DNA from 4 places in the Peribacillus frigoritolerans genome. Region 1 is predicted to be linked to each of the others. Evidence: riboswitches for the same ligand, from Rfam matches in the RefSeq annotation. Region 1 holds a riboswitch; each other region holds the start of a gene.
What was found. A riboswitch is a leader RNA that binds a small molecule or an ion and turns the genes downstream of it on or off. The one in region 1 is predicted to bind thiamine pyrophosphate.
Positions count from the first base shown of each region.

Region 1 (4,214 bases):
TTGGTTACCTGATCTACTTGATGAACCGATCAGAAATGCAGTTCTTTACAGATGGAAGCACAAGCTTGCTGTTGGTGGGCGGCGGGATTGCCACGGCATTGCCTCTTTTATATTTTGCAAAAGGGGCGGAGAAGATCCCGTTATCGATGCTTGGCATTTTTCAGTATATCGCTCCGACCTTATCTTTATTGATCGGGGTATTCGTCTATCATGAAAGTTTCACGAAAGCACATCTTTTAGCCTTTTTGTTCATATGGTCAGCCTTGGCTGTTTATACACTATCCATAACGAAATGGGGTCAGGCAAGTGCCCGCAGGTTCAAAGGCAAAGGGAATATTGGTGCGTGAAAAGAAAAAATGCTTGGGAGATCTCTCCCCAAGCATTTTTTTATGCATATAAAACAAAAAGGTCATGAAAGGTATATCTTCGAACCTATTTCAGAAACAATACAATTGGAAAGGCTGACAGGACAGTGATCGGGCTTTGCTCGGGGGATATTTAGTTGAAATTGTCTATAGAAGGAACTATCCAGGAAAATGATATGTGTTGTCAAGAATGCTGATATGGTGGCGTACGGCTTTCTATTGCTATTTAATTCATTGATGATTCCCTGTGCAGTGGTAATCCCGATCCCGTGGCCATAAAAGAGGTTTCTCCCTAATAATATGGCATTTTCACCTTGCCATTCAGGAGTTGTCTCGTCATGATCAGGGTTTATGAAGTAAACGCAATCCCCTGGTAAATAATCCCGTCCTTGGTGAATGATAAGAGCCATATTCCTTGGAGGGCGAAAGTCATATAAAAATAGGTCTGAAAAAAGATAGTCGAAATTCCTGGGGCCGATTAAATCCAAAATCGCCTTTAAAAAAGTGACGACTATTGCTGTCCCGCATTCGAAGGCATAAAGCCTTCCATTCATGAAAATGTCAACAAGCGCAGCATGAGGGAGAATCCCTGGCTGAAGGGTAAAGGTGCCATCCTTTGAAAGGTGCCAATATTTTTGATTGGATTGAGATTCCTCAAGTGTGGAAAATTCCGGACCACTTTTATCCAACGCAATAGCTGCCTCTATGACTCGGTTCCTCAGCTGTATCTCGAAATTAAAATCCCCAAAGTTCCGGTATTCAAAAACGTTAGAATCTTCCGCCAAGCATTGAAGAGTTTCAAGTGATTTGGCAGATGCTGTACCTGGTTGGATTTGACTGACATCTAACCATTTGTGATTAATCTTTATCATGATCATATCCACCTTTTGCTTATGAAATTAAGGGTTTAATAAAACCGGTAAACAAAAATGTCTACAGGTAATGCTCATTATATGAATGCTTGCAAAGAAATGACTATTTGATAAGTGTCCGCCACCGTTGCAGCCAAGAATGATTAGAAAGGAAAGAGGCAGAATTATTTTGCTTTCAATGATTTTCGTTCCAAAAGATGTTTTGCAAGAAATCCTAAAGTGCCAGGAATACCTTTCCAATTAGTGAGAAGAAGCAAATTAGTATTCCTTTTTCCCTATGAATTGATATAATGAGAGAGAAAAGTTCATATGTGCGAGAAATGTAGGGGGGCCAGTACTGCTGGCTGAGATTGCATCCTTTAGATGCTGACTCTTTGAACCTGATCTGGATGATGCCAGCGGAGGGAACATATTATTACTGATTTTCTGTTTTGTATGTTAACGTCCGAATTCATCTTCGGGCGTTTTTTGCTTTTTTATCCAGTATTTGAATAGAACCTGGAGCCCCATTATGGTTCCGGCATATGGATCTTATAAGATGTGTAGGAGGATAATGACTTGAATAAATTCTTACCACTGTTAACTTCGTTGTTCCTTTTGGCTGGATGCGGTGCAGGCGGAACTAATGAAAAAGAAGAAGCATCTAAAAATGAAGAATTAAAAAAGGTATCGGTCGTGCTCGATTGGACACCGAATACAAACCATACAGGATTGTATGTAGCCAAGGAAAAAGGTTATTTTAAAGACCAAGGTCTTGATGTGGAAATTATCATGCCAGGTGAAGCTGGAGCGGATAAGCTTGTCGCTTCAGGAAAATCTGAATTTGGCGTGAGCTACCAGGAGGGCATAACGCAGGCCCGCGTGCAGGGCGTGCCGATTGTTTCGGTTGCTGCCGTCATCCAGCATAATACCTCTGGATTCGCTTCCCCTGAGGCAAAGAACATTAAAACTCCCAAGGATTTTGAAGGGAAAACGTATGGTGGCTGGGGGTCTCCGGTTGAAAAGGCCATTATTGATTCACTAATGAAAAAAGAAAATGCGGATGTAAATGAAGTGGATATAGTCAATACAGGAGACATGGATTTTTTCACTTCGGTTAAAAGGGATATAGATTTTGCCTGGATTTATTATGGATGGACAGGCATTGAGGCTGAGTTGCGAAATGAAAAGCTTAATATGGTTTACTTAACCGAATACTCAGATAAGCTTGATTACTATACGCCTGTTTTGACTACAAATGAAAAGATGATAAAAGAAGATCCCGAAACTGTTAAAGCATTCGTTCATGCAGCATCGAAAGGGTACCAGTTTGCGATTAAGAATCCTGCTGATGCAGCAGACATGTTAATTAAGTCTGCGCCGGATCTTGATGCAAAACTAGTTAAGAAAAGCCAGGAGTGGCTTGCAGCCAAGTATCAGGATGATGCTCCGCGTTGGGGTGAACAAAAACTGGAAATCTGGAAGAATTACAGTGATTGGATGACTGAAAACAAGCTTCTTGAAGGTGATTTCGATCCTGAAAAGGCATTTACCAATGAATTTTTACCAAAATAGGAGGAAATACAATGGCCAATTCATTAATTAGTATACAAATTATCCCTAAAGGGGAAAATGTCATCCCTATGGTCGATGAAGCAATCAAGATCATTGAAGAATCAGGTGTCAAGTATGAGGTTCACCCGCTTGAAACGACAATGGAGGGCGAGCTTTCCGAACTTTTTGCCGTGATAGAAAAAATGAATGTAAGAATGATTGAAATAGGATCGCCGAATGTCATTTCGCAAGTGAAAATATTATATCAGCCAAGCGGGATTACGATGGATACGTTAACGGAGAAATATCGGGCATGATCGGAAGGGGAATTTGGAAGAAGGGGGCTCCCTTCTTTCTTTTATTATTGTTGCTGATAGTTTGGGAGTCAGTGACAGTCTTATTGAAGGTTGAAGAATGGCTGCTTCCCGCTCCATCGGCCATTTTCATAGAAGGAATTGAGTCGTCGCGCAATCTTTACGGACACCTTATATCCACAACCGAGCTTGCGTTGTCGGGCTTTTTTATTGGAAGCTGCATCGGCTTATTGGTTGCTGCAACCTTACACCTATTTCCAGGTGTGAAGGACGCGGTTTATCCTCTGCTCATACTATCACAAAATATACCTATCATAGTTTTGGCCCCGCTTTTGGTGATCTGGTTTGGCTTTGGCATGCTGCCTAAGTTAATCGTGATTTCGCTTGTATGTTTTTTTCCGGTTGCGGTTGCATCATTGGACGGTTTTCGCCAGACACCATACGAACTTAAGCATTATTTCAAGATGATGGGAGCGGGAAAGAACCAGTTATTTTGGAAGCTGGAATTTCCCCACTCAATCCCGTTCATTTTCTCCGGCCTGAAAATTTCGGCCACCTATAGTGTAATGGGTGCGGTTATTTCAGAGTGGCTCGGGGCAAAATCGGGGATTGGTGTTTATATGACGCTCGCGTCTTCTGCGTTCAGGACAGACCGGGTGTTTGTTGCCATTTTCATCATCATGGGAATGAGCCTGATCTTTTTTGGAATCATCACCTTCCTGGAGAAATACTTAGTTTCTTGGAAGAGAAAGGAGGGCGGCAAGGATGAAGCTGGAAATTAAAGATGTCTCCTATTCTTTCGATGGTAAACAGAATATATTGGAGAATATGAATTTTCATGTGGGTGATGGGGAATTTGTCACGATCCTTGGGCCATCGGGCAGTGGTAAAAGTACATTGTTCCACTTGATCGGCGGTATTTTGAAGCCGGATCATGGCATCATTTCACTGGATGGTAAAAAGATAAATGGTTTAAAGGGCCATATCAGCTATATGCCGCAGCAGCCTTCCCTTTTACCTTGGAGAACGGTATTGGAAAATGTTTTGCTTGGAAGTGAACTTGCTGGGATCAAAGATAAAGAAAAGGCAAAAGCCCTTTTGAGGAAAGCTGGATTAGAAGAGTATGAGAA
Region 1 covers NZ_CP158190.1:4,099,813-4,104,026, reverse strand. The annotation lists gene rarD (EamA family transporter RarD) at 1-347, shown strand, start outside; gene ABOA58_RS20085 (protein-glutamine gamma-glutamyltransferase) at 410-1,237, opposite strand; TPP riboswitch at 1,552-1,661, shown strand; gene ABOA58_RS20080 (ABC transporter substrate-binding protein) at 1,796-2,791, shown strand; gene ABOA58_RS20075 (thiamine-binding protein) at 2,803-3,087, shown strand; gene ABOA58_RS20070 (ABC transporter permease) at 3,084-3,866, shown strand; gene ABOA58_RS20065 (ABC transporter ATP-binding protein) at 3,850-4,214, shown strand, end outside.

Region 2 (4,214 bases), 2.6 Mb from region 1:
TGATTTCCTTTAATCGGGTTATATAGTCCCACTACCAGAATATCCGCTTTATCGTTTGCCTTTATCAGTGTTGCCGTAATCTTTTTCAGATGGCTGATATACTCCCGTTTACCCTCATTGATTTTACGATCACTGATTTTCTCCAAGTCCCCGCCGTTACTATTGATCAAGTCATTCGTTCCGATATAAACGATGAAAGTATCGGCTTCATCAAGTTTCGTTTTAATGCGGTAATCATCAAGCTGTTTCATCACCCCATCCGTTTCCTGGCCTTTTATACCGTAATTCCAAAAACTCACCTTTTGTTCCGATTCCGGGTTATTCAATTCATCCTCCAGGCCTTCTATATATCCTTCCCCGTCCTTATCCCCTTTTCCATAGGTTAACGAATCTCCAAAAGCCATCACCCTTTGCACATCTTCCGACTCCGAGGCCTGAAACTCATATGCAGCAAAACATATAACCAGTACTATAATCAAAAAAACTGACAATTTTTTCATTTGGTTCTCCTCTGTCTTTTTACTAGAAGTATTTAATCCTTTACATACCCCAAAAACCTGCAGACGTAACATAAAAAAGGAATTGTCAGATAAAGAGTAAAGAGTGTATGATAATAAAAAACTTTCAATGGATTGAGTGTCATTTACCGTCCCTTAAACAAAAAACGGGATTACCCTTCATTCTGGAGATTGAATAAATGATAGTTAGGAGTTTAAATCATGGAAGAGCACATAGAGTTTAGAGAGGCAGAACTATCTGATCTACCCAGAATTGTTGAAATATATAATTCGACAATTGCTTCAAGAATGGTCACGGCGGATACGGAGCCTGTATCCGTTCAATCGAGGGTTAAATGGTTTGAGGAACATCATTCAGAAAGTAGACCGCTATATATCATTACTATAGAAGGGAAAACTGCTGGATGGATGAGCTTTCAATCCTTCTATGGCCGACCGGCATATAATTTCACTGCCGAAATCAGCATTTATATTGATGATTATTTCCGGGGAAAAGGAATCGGACAAATTTCGATTCAAAAGGCAATTGAATTGAGTCCAAAATTAGGTATTAAGACTATATTGGGTTTCATTTTCGCCCACAATATACCGAGCCTTAAGCTTTTTTCCAAATTCGGGTTTGAAGAATGGGCACATTTACCTCAAGTTGCCGAGCTGGATGGCATTGAGCGGGATTTGATCATTCTCGGTAAACGTGTCGATATTTAATATAATTCTTTAGAGCTATTGCCTTGAGCAGTAGCTTTTTCAAATTAATACAGGTCGAATTGGCTAATTTATGCTTTTTGGAGGGAAAAATATTCAGACTCTCTTTTACTTGCTAACGCATTTAATAGCGTATCCAATTCTTGACTGGCTTGAACAGTTAGCAGACTTGTTAAGCCGTAACTTGCTGCTAATTTGAACATTTCCTGTCTCTTTTCTTCAATTCTTTCTATAGTTACCTTACGGCAAGGCATTATATGCCACCTCCCATTTATTCAATTTTTTTACACTTTCATCATAATGAAACTACTAGTTAAAATCAACTATTTTCCAGAAATAAAATGTGTTATTTTATAGGTCAAATGTGACAAAACACCTACTTTATTCTTTAATTATGTATATTTTATGTCATTTTCTATTAAACCCAAAAAAGCATCCACTAGTGTAGACTGTGAATGCTTACATCATATACCTTATCCCAGAACCCAAAATATAGTCCATCGCTTACTATGTCATCCATTCAGAAGGTGACTCGTTATTAGGTCTATTTATAACTATCCTATATTCATCTTCGAGCACTTTTAATGGGGCATCATAAAGGTGCCTTTCATCAGAGGTTTTGTATACTCCATTGGCCAATAGCTCTTCAATGAGCTTTGCCTTCCTCTGTTCAATCCTCTTAAATAATTCTGCCATGTAAATGGCTCCTTTCCTAGTCATCCTAGAGCCTGCTTCTAGTTAGCTAACTTTATCAACTTGTTTGATTTTCACCAAATTATATATACCTTTTCTATTATGTCACTAAACGTTATTTCCAAAAATAAAAGCCCCTTCTAATTCAAGAAGAGGCTGACAGTGTCCGTACGGCTCTTCTTATCTTCCAAGCATATGCTTGTTGGATTTAGCACAGTTCCCAAAACGGGTCCGCTGCCGAGGTTTCTTTGGGCCAAGTCCCTCCACCTCTCTGGATAAGAATTCGATATATAAATGATGTAGAAATGATTCTATCCTAATAATCATCAAAAGTCAATTACCTGGTTCTCCCTTTTTTCCTGGACATAATGTGCTCTCTCTTCAAATACGGGTTGCATTTTCTTGTCTTTCTGATATGATGTCAGTAATTACATACAATTCACACCACTAGGGGAGTCTTTTTTAAGACTGAGATGGAAATAGTTCCGGACCCTTTGAACCTGAACCGGCTCATACCGGCGGAGGGAAGTGGATGATATCGTCCATTTACAGACTATATCCATCTACCCCGTTCCGTATTCAGGAACGGGGTTTTTCATTATCAACGGGAACCATTCTAAAGGAGGATGAACAATGGAGAATATTAAAACAGAAACATTCAGTGATAGACTTCATGCACGGGCAAAAGAGATTTGGAAAAGGAACCATTCACATCCCTTTGTCCAGGCAATTGGAAACGGCACGCTTCCTGAAAAGAAATTTGCCTATTACCTGAAGCAGGACTATATCTATCTCATGGATTATTCCAAGCTCTTTGCTTTAGGTGTCATCAAAGCTCATAACATCGAAACCATGGCAAAGTTTGCGAGCATTTTAAATGAAACCCTTCAAGTGGAAATGGATATCCATCGGCAATATGCTTCCGAATTCGGGATCAGTGCCAAGGAATTGGAAGAAACAGAACCTACTCCCACCACTCTAGCCTATACAGGTTACATGCTAAATACAGCTCAGCATGGGACTTTGGCAGACTTGATCGCCTGTCTCCTGCCCTGCGCTTGGGATTATTATGAAATCGGTTTGCTACTAAAAGAACAAAATGGAGCAGCATTGGAAAACAATCGCTACGCAGATTGGATAAGGTCCTATTCATCACCTGAATTCGGGGAAGCACACAAGTGGCTGATCGCATTGTTGGAAGAATTGACGGAAGGCATGCCAGAAAAGGAACTTCTTAGATTAGAAAAGCACTTTTTGGTTACTTCCCGATATGAATATTTATTCTGGGATATGGTTCAAAATGAGCAGGATTGGCCGCTGTAGGTCGCAGACATGATGATGAATCCCATCAAGAAACTGACGTTAACTGCCATGATCACGGCTATAACGACGCTGACCAGTTCATTTATTTTCATCCCTGCAGGATTTGCAAAGGTCTTTCCTATTCAGCATCTGGCAAATGTCCTCACGGCCGTTCTATTGGGGCCTGCTTATGCTGTGACACAAGCTTTCTTAGTTTCCATCATTAGAAACATGTCTGGTACCGGTTCAATATTCGCCTTTCCCGGCAGCATGATCGGTGCACTTTTGGCTGCCATCCTTTATCGAAAAACACAAAGCTTAAAATTCGCTTGTTTAGGTGAAGTAATCGGGACCGGCATTCTCGGTTCCCTGGCCTGTTATCCACTTGCCATCCTCCTAATAGGAGAAAAAGCGGCTCTTTTTGGTTTTTTACCGGCTTTTATGCTCAGTTCATTCGCAGGTGCGATTTTAGCTTTCATATTACTTAAAATACTTCTAAAAAATAATTATATGAAGGGGTTTTTTTATGAAAACAGCATTAACCATCGCCGGCTCTGATTCAGGGGGCGGTGCTGGAATACAAGCGGATTTAAAAACATTTTCTGCACATGGGGTCTTTGGAATGTCTGCAATAACAGCCGTAACCGCACAAAATACAATGGAAGTCCGTTCAGTACAGCCAATTGAAACAGCTATCATATCGGACCAAATTGCAGCTATCTTTGAAGATATTCCTGTCGATGCAGTAAAAATAGGCATGCTTGGATCAAAAGAAATCGTGGAAACAGTCGCTGCGTCCCTTAAAACCTTCATGCCTGCCATCGTTATCCTTGACCCTGTCATGATTTCCAAAAGCGGCCACCATTTGCTCGACGAAAAGGCTGTCTCCGCCTTAAAAATGGATTTGCTTCCGCTTGCAACACTTGTAACACCAAATGTACCGGAAGCGGAAGTACTTACTGGCTTGTCGATTCGGACGAAACAAGATTTCTACAG
Region 2 covers NZ_CP158190.1:1,519,294-1,523,507, reverse strand. The annotation lists gene ABOA58_RS07550 (GDSL-type esterase/lipase family protein) at 1-500, opposite strand, end outside; gene ABOA58_RS07545 (GNAT family N-acetyltransferase) at 720-1,226, shown strand; gene ABOA58_RS07540 (aspartyl-phosphate phosphatase Spo0E family protein) at 1,295-1,477, opposite strand; gene ABOA58_RS07535 (Fur-regulated basic protein FbpA) at 1,731-1,919, opposite strand; SAM riboswitch class I at 2,094-2,198, opposite strand; TPP riboswitch at 2,356-2,460, shown strand; gene tenA (thiaminase II) at 2,550-3,239, shown strand; gene thiW (energy coupling factor transporter S component ThiW) at 3,255-3,776, shown strand; gene thiD (bifunctional hydroxymethylpyrimidine kinase/phosphomethylpyrimidine kinase) at 3,745-4,214, shown strand, end outside.
Region 2: another riboswitch for thiamine pyrophosphate. It lies ahead of tenA (thiaminase II); the one in region 1 lies ahead of ABOA58_RS20080 (ABC transporter substrate-binding protein).

Region 3 (4,214 bases), 1.7 Mb from region 1:
GATGTCTGGCCGGCTGTAGAATGTGTATTTCTTGCTCTTGAAGTTATTGACAGCCGTTATAAAAACTTTTCTTTTACACTTACCGATGTAGTAGCGGATAACGCATCCTCAGCCAAAATCCTGCTTAGCAATCAAGCTTATTCACCGTATCACACGGACTGGGCTCAAGCAGAAGTTACGCTTTATCAAAATGGTGAAATGCAAAAGAGGGGTCGCGGTGAAGCTGTGCTCGATCACCCGATTCATTCGATTGTGGAGCTTGTAAAAATGATTAACCGGGAAGGACTTTCCATCCAGGCTGGAATGATTGTTTTAGTAGGCGGAATTACAGATGCCGTATCGATACAGGCAAGCGATGAAATAATAGCAGATTACGGTGAACTAGGGAAACTGACATTACATGTTATAGCGTGAAATATGGCAAAGAGGAGGGAATATATTGCGTGAGGTCAATGCTTCGGAAGTGGTAGGTAATAGTAGATTTGGCCGTTTTCATATAATGGTCTTCATGTGGTGTTTGTTCGCAATTACCTTTGATGGATTTGATATAGCCATGTACGGAGTAGGTTTGCCTTTGATGATGGAGGAATGGAACTTGACGCCAGTCGAAGCTGGCGGAATTGCAAGTTACTCATTGTTCGGTATGATGGTGGGAGCACTCATTTTTGCACCTCTTGCGGATAAAATAGGGAGAAAAAAAGTGCTTGCCATCTGTATATGTCTATTCAGTGTTTTTACATTACTTTCAAGTTTTGCCCCGGATCCTGCCTTTTTCTCGGTTATGCGATTTATAGCGGCCTTGGGAATGGGAGGATTAATGCCAAACGTCATCTCCCTAATGGCGGAATACTCACCCAAAAAGAATAAGGTTCTCATTGTAACCGCTATGTACTGCGGTTATTCTATCGGAAGCATACTCGCTTCTTTAATTGGAATGTATGTGATGGAACAAATGAGTTGGAGGGTTTTGTATTGGATAGGGGCGCTTCCCTTGCTGGCACTGCCATTCTTCATGAAGCAATTTCCTGAATCGCTTTCCTATTATGTTATTCGAAAACAAGGAGAAAAGCTTGCTGGAATCCTGAATCGCATTGATCCAGACGGCGACTATAAAGAGTCGGACGATTATGAGTTTGCCAAAGTCCAAGAAAGGGCAAAGGGCTTTCCAGTCAAGAAACTCTTTGAAAATAAGCGCACTCTTAGCACATTTGCGTTTTGGGTAGCTGCCTTTAATTGTTTACTTATGGTATACGGACTCAATACATGGTTACCCAAAATCATGCAGCAGTCCGGATACGGCCTTTCATCCAGTTTATCTTTCAATCTTATATCGGGAATAGGACAAATTGGCGGATCGATAATTGGAGGGTATTTAGTTGGGAAAATAGGCCATAGAAGAGTACTTTTATCCCTCTGTGCCATGGGTACGGTCTGTTTTGTTATATTAGGTTTGACCTCAAATGCAGCAGCATTATATATTCTGATCGCTTTTGGAGGGGCCAGTACAGTCGGCACGATGAATTTGGCCAATACGTATATATCCGAGTATTATCCGCGGGAGATAAGGTCCACCGGGATAGGTTGGGCCTTGGCTTTTGGTAGAATTGGAGCGATTGTTGCCCCAACATTAATAGGATTACTGCTCGCTGCTAACTATTCACCACAAAATGCATTCATGGCCTTCACGGTTCCGAGCATAATGGCTGCCTTGGCGTTACTCGTTGTGAAAGAGAGGTATGGCAGCTATGATAAACTGCAGCTTGAGGAAAATATAAAACTAAAAGCTACATCGAATGTATAATATTGTTCTCTAGTAGATGGCCTATATGTCAGCGGACAGTCATGCAACTGTTCCCTGCCATATAGGCTATTTTTAGAGAATAAAAGATTTCACGAGTAAAGTTGGAGAATTCACGAGTAAACCAGCTAAATTCACGAGTAAACAGGCCAAACTCACGAGTAAAACAGCTAAATTCACGAGTAAAACGGCCAAACTCACGATTAAAGCAGCTAAGCTCATTAGTAAAACGGCCAAACTCACGATTAAAGCAGCTAAACTCATTAGTAAAGCAGCAGAAATCCCATGTAAACATCAATTTCACGAGTAAAACGGCCAAACTCACGAGTGAATTACGTAGCGAAACCCATTGATTAAAGTGCCGTTAAACTGCTGGGTAAATGGGGGTTATGCAAGATTGAAAGGTTAGTAACCCTAAATCATTAAGTTGAAAACTTTCCGTAATACGTTTGACAATTGGATTTATCGTGTTAATATAAAGGCAAATGAAATTTAATATACAATTTGTACCACTAGGGGTGCTTTATAGGTGAAAGTTGATTTTTACCGCAGAAGCTGAGATTAAAGTATGACTTTAAGACCCTTAGAACCTGATCTGGTTTATACCAGCGTAGGGAAGTGGGGTCTGGAACAATACGTTTCTGTATTATTTCAAGTACAACCACTTTCTTTACGTTTAAGAAAGTGGTTTTTTGTTTGCAAAAAAAGGGGTGATAAAAGGTTTTTTTCCGTAACATTTCTTGAAAAATATAATTTGGAGGTAATGGACATGAAGTTTTCAGAGGAAATTCGTCAGGAAGCTGATCATATTTGGGAAGCTAGTTTTAATCACCCGTTTGTTGCAGGAATAGGAGATGGCACATTGCCATTGGAGTGTTTCCGTTTTTATGTCATGCAAGATTCCTATTATTTATCTCATTTTGCTAGAGTTCAAGCTTTAGGGGCAGTCAAAGCTACGGATTTACATACAACAAGCAGGCTTGCGGGCCATGCACAAGGAACATATGAAGCGGAGTTGAAGCTTCATGAGAATTTTTCTGAGAGATTAGGCATCACAAAAGAAGAACGGGATAATTTCAAACCTGCCCCGACTGCTTATGCTTATACCTCCCATATGTATCGTGCGGCATATTCGGGACATTTAGGGGATGTTATTGCAGCTATCTTGCCGTGTTACTGGCTGTATTATGAAATAGGTGAAAGACTGCAAGGGTGCATGCCGGAAGAGCCGATTTATCAAGAATGGATAGCGGCTTACGGAGGGGAGTGGTTCCGCACTTTGGTGGAAGAGCAAATTGCGAGGCTTGATGAGATTGCTGAAAAAGTGACAGACGAAGATAAGGAAAGAATGAAAGAGCATTTTATCCTCAGCAGCCAATATGAATACTCATTTTGGGAAATGGCTTATCGTTTAGAGACATGGCCTGTGCATAAGGAAACACTAGAAGTATAAAGGGGAATGAAACAATGAAAAAAGGATTGAAATTAACGGACATATTGGTCACGATCGTAATTGCGGTAGCATTTGGAATCGTTTATATCCTTTGGGGTTCGATCTATTATTCCGTTAAACCATTCGGGTTACATTTGGATCAACTTATTTATGGAATGTGGTTTATAGCTGGCCCCGTCGCCTTTTTAATTTTACGGAAACCGGGTGTGGCACTTTTGGCGGAGATAGCAGCAGCTTCCGGGGAGTTCTTTCTTGGTTCACCATGGGGGCTGACCGTGCTGTTATATGGGGTGGTACAAGGTTTGTTCGCGGAACTGGTGTTCAGGGCGTTCAAATATAAAAAATTCAATATGCCGGTGGCCGTTTTAGCTGCGATAGCTTCCTGCCTGGCATCAGTTATCATGGATTTTGCATACGGGGAAATAGGTGCGCTTTCTACTTGGAATCTATCGTTATTCATGATAGCGAGGTTTTTGGGTTCCATATTCTTTGCAGGTGTGACTGCTTATTATCTAGTTAAAGTCCTGGAAGCAACAGGTGTAACTAATCTTGTGCGTCCGGTTTCAAATAAAGATTATGCAGAACTGGATCAAAAGTAGAGGTTGAGGGCCATGGAACCAATCGTTTTTGTTGAAAAGTTAAGAATGAAATTTCCCGGTGATGAATCTTTAATATTCAAGGACCTATCACTATCGTTTGATCAAGGAGAAAAAGTGCTATTGTTGGGACCATCAGGATGTGGTAAGTCGACTCTTTTACAAGTGTTAAGCGGATTGATTCCAAATTCTATCGAAGTACCGATGAAAACGGAGAAATTGAAATGCCCTTCTTCATGGGGATATGTTTTTCAAGACCCTGATAGTCAGTTTTGCATGCCATTTGCCGATGAGGAAATTGCCTTCGTCCTTGAGAATCTTTCCGTCCCTAAAGAAGAAATGAAAGAGAAGATTCAAAATCATTTCC
Region 3 covers NZ_CP158190.1:2,397,785-2,401,998, forward strand. The annotation lists gene ABOA58_RS11765 (2-keto-4-pentenoate hydratase) at 1-414, shown strand, start outside; gene ABOA58_RS11770 (MFS transporter) at 440-1,801, shown strand; gene ABOA58_RS11775 (hypothetical protein) at 1,874-2,062, opposite strand; TPP riboswitch at 2,303-2,432, shown strand; gene tenA (thiaminase II) at 2,568-3,251, shown strand; gene ABOA58_RS11785 (ECF transporter S component) at 3,266-3,850, shown strand; gene ABOA58_RS11790 (ABC transporter ATP-binding protein) at 3,863-4,214, shown strand, end outside.
Region 3: another riboswitch for thiamine pyrophosphate. It lies ahead of tenA (thiaminase II); the one in region 1 lies ahead of ABOA58_RS20080 (ABC transporter substrate-binding protein).

Region 4 (4,214 bases), 620 kb from region 1:
AACGACTTTATTTGGCGTGGAGGAATGGCAGGAATGTTATTGCAGTGATATGTCGAGAGCTGTCAAGACAGCGGAACATATCTATCCAGGTACGGTTCACCGGATGGAGGAGCTGCGGGAAATACCTTCCCCGCCTCTTAAAGGAAGGGTAAAGCTGCCATTCATCCTTTGGGCCATCTGGATTCGCTGCTGCTCGGTGTTCAACAAGCAGACAAGGGCGGAAATTAAGATCGCAGAGCGAAGGATCAATAAAGTATTGGATGAAGTCTTTGCAAAGGGGGAAAGGGATGTTCTGATCGTGAGTCATGCCGCCCTCATGGTATATATGAGGAAAGAGCTGATCCGACGGGGGTTCACCGGTCCGAAATTCAAGATTGCCAGTAATGGAAAGCTGTATGTATTTGAAAGATGATAAGTGGATAAGGGTTTCCCACTAGAAAAGGTAAGTCATTTTCCGAATAGTTATTCTTTTTTTATTGGTTGTGGTTTATTATTGTAATAGTGTAATTTTTACGAATTCAATAATAGGGAAAGAGGGGTGGACATTTTGCTGAAGGCAGTTTTTTTTGATTTAGATGATACATTACTATGGGATCAGAAAAGTGTAAAAGAGGCTTTTGTGGCCACATGTGAAGTGGCCAAGGAGAAATATGATCTGAATGTCGACGAGTTTGAAGAAGCTGTGCGAAAGGAAGCGCGTGAGCTTTATTCTTCTTACGATACATATGCATTCACACAAATGATCGGAATCAACCCATTTGAGGGGCTATGGGGAAATTTCCAGGATGATCATGATGAATTCAGGAAGATGGCCGGGATTGCTCCGGCTTATCGGAAAGAAGCGTGGACGAGAGGGTTATTGGCATTAGGGATCGATGACCCGGAATTTGGGCTTGAACTGGCAGAACGTTTCCCTGCAGAGAGACGCAAAAAGCCATTTATCTATGAAGAAACATTCCGTGTTCTGGATGAATTAAAAGGGAAGTATAAATTGCTATTGCTTACGAACGGATCTCCTGAGCTGCAAAATACCAAACTTGAAATTACGCCTGAACTGGTTCCTTATTTCGACCAAATCGTGATATCAGGCGCATTTGGAAGAGGTAAACCGGATGCCTCCATTTTTGAGCATGCTTTGGAAATCATGGAGCTTGATAAAGATGAAGTATTGATGGTCGGCGATAATTTAATGACGGATATCCTTGGAGCATCACGGGTAGGCATAAAGTCGGTTTGGATAAATCGCCATGATAAGGAACGGAATGAAGTGATTCCAACCTATGAAATCAAGCATTTAGAGGAGCTCTACCCTATCCTTGAGGGCCTGGGGAATTAATTGACGGCTCTCCTTCAAATAACAAATTTTTGAGAGTTGTAATGAAAATATTAGGTCTTTCAAATTATTTACAGAATGAAAAGGGTGAGATATAGTTATCCTGTAATCAATTAAATTATTCAGACTAGGGGTGTCCAATATAAGTTGGGCTGAGAGAGAAGCGCTTAAGCTTCTTAACCCTCAGGACCTGATCTGGTTCATACCAGCGTGGGGAAGTTAGAATCTACTAAACAATGACATTTCAATTGGTCATTTCTGTAGCCATACTAACGTTAGCCAGGTCTTAAATATGAGATCTGGCTTTTTCGTGCGAAATGGATTGGATTTTGTCCTTTTTAAATGAACTTAAAAAGGAGAAATGAAATCATGATGAGTAATTCAGTAAATGACATGAACGTTTCAATTATGTCCAGTTTTGCCGGGAGTAAAAAAGTGTATGTTGAGGGATCTAGACCCGATATTAGGGTACCCATGCGTGAAATTAAGCTAAGTCCGACTACAGGGTCATTCGGCGAAGAGGAGAATCCGCCTTTACGAGTATATGACACAAGCGGTTTTTATACGGATTCAGAATATCCCATTGATATTCATAAAGGTCTTGCCCCGATTAGACGCAGCTGGGTTCTGGAAAGGGAAGATGTTGAAGAGTATGAAGGGCGTGAAATAAAGCCCGAAGATAACGGGTATAAAAAAGAGTCACGAACCAAAGCAGAAGTTTTTCCGGGATTGAAAAGAAAACCATTGCGTGCAGCGAATGGGCAAAACGTAACCCAGCTCCATTATGCCCGAAAAGGTATCATAACTCCGGAAATGGAGTTCATCTCGATCAGGGAAAATGTAGCCCCTGAGTTTGTAAGAGAAGAGGTAGCTAGCGGGAGGGCGATCATACCGGCAAATATTAACCATCCTGAAAGTGAGCCCATGATCATCGGACGTAATTTTCATGTGAAAATAAATGCGAATATTGGAAATTCCGCTGTTAGTTCATCGATCGAAGCTGAAGTGGAGAAAATGACTTGGGCTACACGTTGGGGTGCAGACAACATAATGGATCTTTCCACCGGAAAGAATATTCACACGACCCGGGAATGGATTATCAGGAATTCACCTGTGCCAGTTGGGACGGTTCCGATATATCAAGCATTGGAAAAAGTGAATGGAGTCGCGGAAGATTTAAATTGGGAAGTTTTCCGGGATACATTAATCGAGCAGGCTGAGCAAGGTGTCGATTACTTCACCATACACGCCGGTGTGCTTTTGCGATACATTCCCATGACAGCAAAGCGAGTTACGGGAATCGTTTCCCGGGGGGGCTCCATCATGGCACAATGGTGCTTGGCCCATCACCAAGAAAGTTTTCTCTATACTCACTTTGAAGAGATTTGTGAAATCATGAAGGCGTATGATGTCTCTTTCTCATTAGGTGACGGCCTCCGTCCTGGCTCCATTGCAGATGCAAACGATGAGGCTCAATTTGCTGAATTGGAAACACTTGGGGAACTGACGAAGATTGCTTGGAAGCACGATGTTCAAGTCATGGTGGAGGGACCCGGTCACGTACCGATGCATTTGATTAAAGAAAATATGGATAAGCAGCTGGAAGTCTGTCAAGAAGCTCCATTCTATACCCTGGGACCATTGACAACGGATATAGCTCCTGGATACGATCATATCACTTCTGCGATTGGTGCTGCCATGATTGGATGGTTTGGAACGGCCATGCTTTGTTATGTGACACCGAAAGAGCATTTGGGACTTCCGAATAAAGAGGATGTTCGTGTAGGGGTCATTACTTATAAAATTGCAGCCCACGCAGCTGATCTTGCAAAAGGCCATCCCCAGGCACGGAAACGGGATGATGCCCTTTCGAAGGCTAGATTCGAATTTCGTTGGAGAGATCAATTCAATCTTTCCCTCGATCCTGAAAGGGCAGTTGAATATCACGATGAAACACTTCCGGCAGAGGGTGCCAAAACAGCCCATTTCTGTTCAATGTGCGGACCCAAATTCTGCAGTATGAGGATTTCTCAGGACATCCGTGATTTGGCGAAGGAAAAGGGTCTGGGTTTTGAGTCGGTAATCGATGAAGGTCTTAAAGAAAAAGCGAATGAATTTAGGAAAACGGACGGGGAAATCTATCTGTGATTCCGACGAGAGGGAGAATTCGATGAATCGGGTAATCCAAATAAAAGTTGAAATGAAACAGTTGGAAACTCAATTGGAACAGCTGAAAAGGGAGCTGAACATTTTTCGCGAGAATTGTAATCATGAATTTGTAAAAACTGATTATAGTCAACAATGCACAAAGTGCCACTTAATCGAAAGTCTGCAATGGTAGTGATTCCTTAATCGTCCTTTCATTATCGGAATTAATCCCTTAATCATGTTGGGCATCCAATCACGATGTCAACATGATTAGGGGATATTTCATTATATTTACATACTTGTTTTATTAATATGAAGAGGAGGAGGGACAAGCCAGCCTTTTTCCTTATTCAATCTTAGGAAGTCAGCACCCAATGCAGCTTTATTCGTATGGAATTGTGCGAACATCTGTGCAATATCTTCTCGGATGCATTGACCCATGATTTGGCTGCAAGCAACTAATCCTGCATTAATATCGATTGATACTGAAGCAGAGATTTCAGGATCTTGAAGACGTGCCCCGACTGGAATATCCTCCAAATTAGCTTTAGGTCTTTCAGGTGGTGACGGAGGCAGTCCTACGTTATTTTCTTTTAATAATGATTCAAGTTGGTCATGTTCCTGTTTCCCTTGATTGATCACTTCAACAAGTAATTTATGCAGGTCCTTGTCGCCAGTATGATTAAGCATAGTTTGATGACAGGCAATCAGCCCTTTTGTAGTTGTAAGAAAT
Region 4 covers NZ_CP158190.1:4,716,739-4,720,952, reverse strand. The annotation lists gene ABOA58_RS23240 (histidine phosphatase family protein) at 1-412, shown strand, start outside; gene ABOA58_RS23235 (HAD family hydrolase) at 548-1,336, shown strand; TPP riboswitch at 1,453-1,567, shown strand; gene thiC (phosphomethylpyrimidine synthase ThiC) at 1,703-3,481, shown strand; gene ABOA58_RS23225 (DUF3231 family protein) at 3,773-4,214, opposite strand, start outside.
Region 4: another riboswitch for thiamine pyrophosphate. It lies ahead of thiC (phosphomethylpyrimidine synthase ThiC); the one in region 1 lies ahead of ABOA58_RS20080 (ABC transporter substrate-binding protein).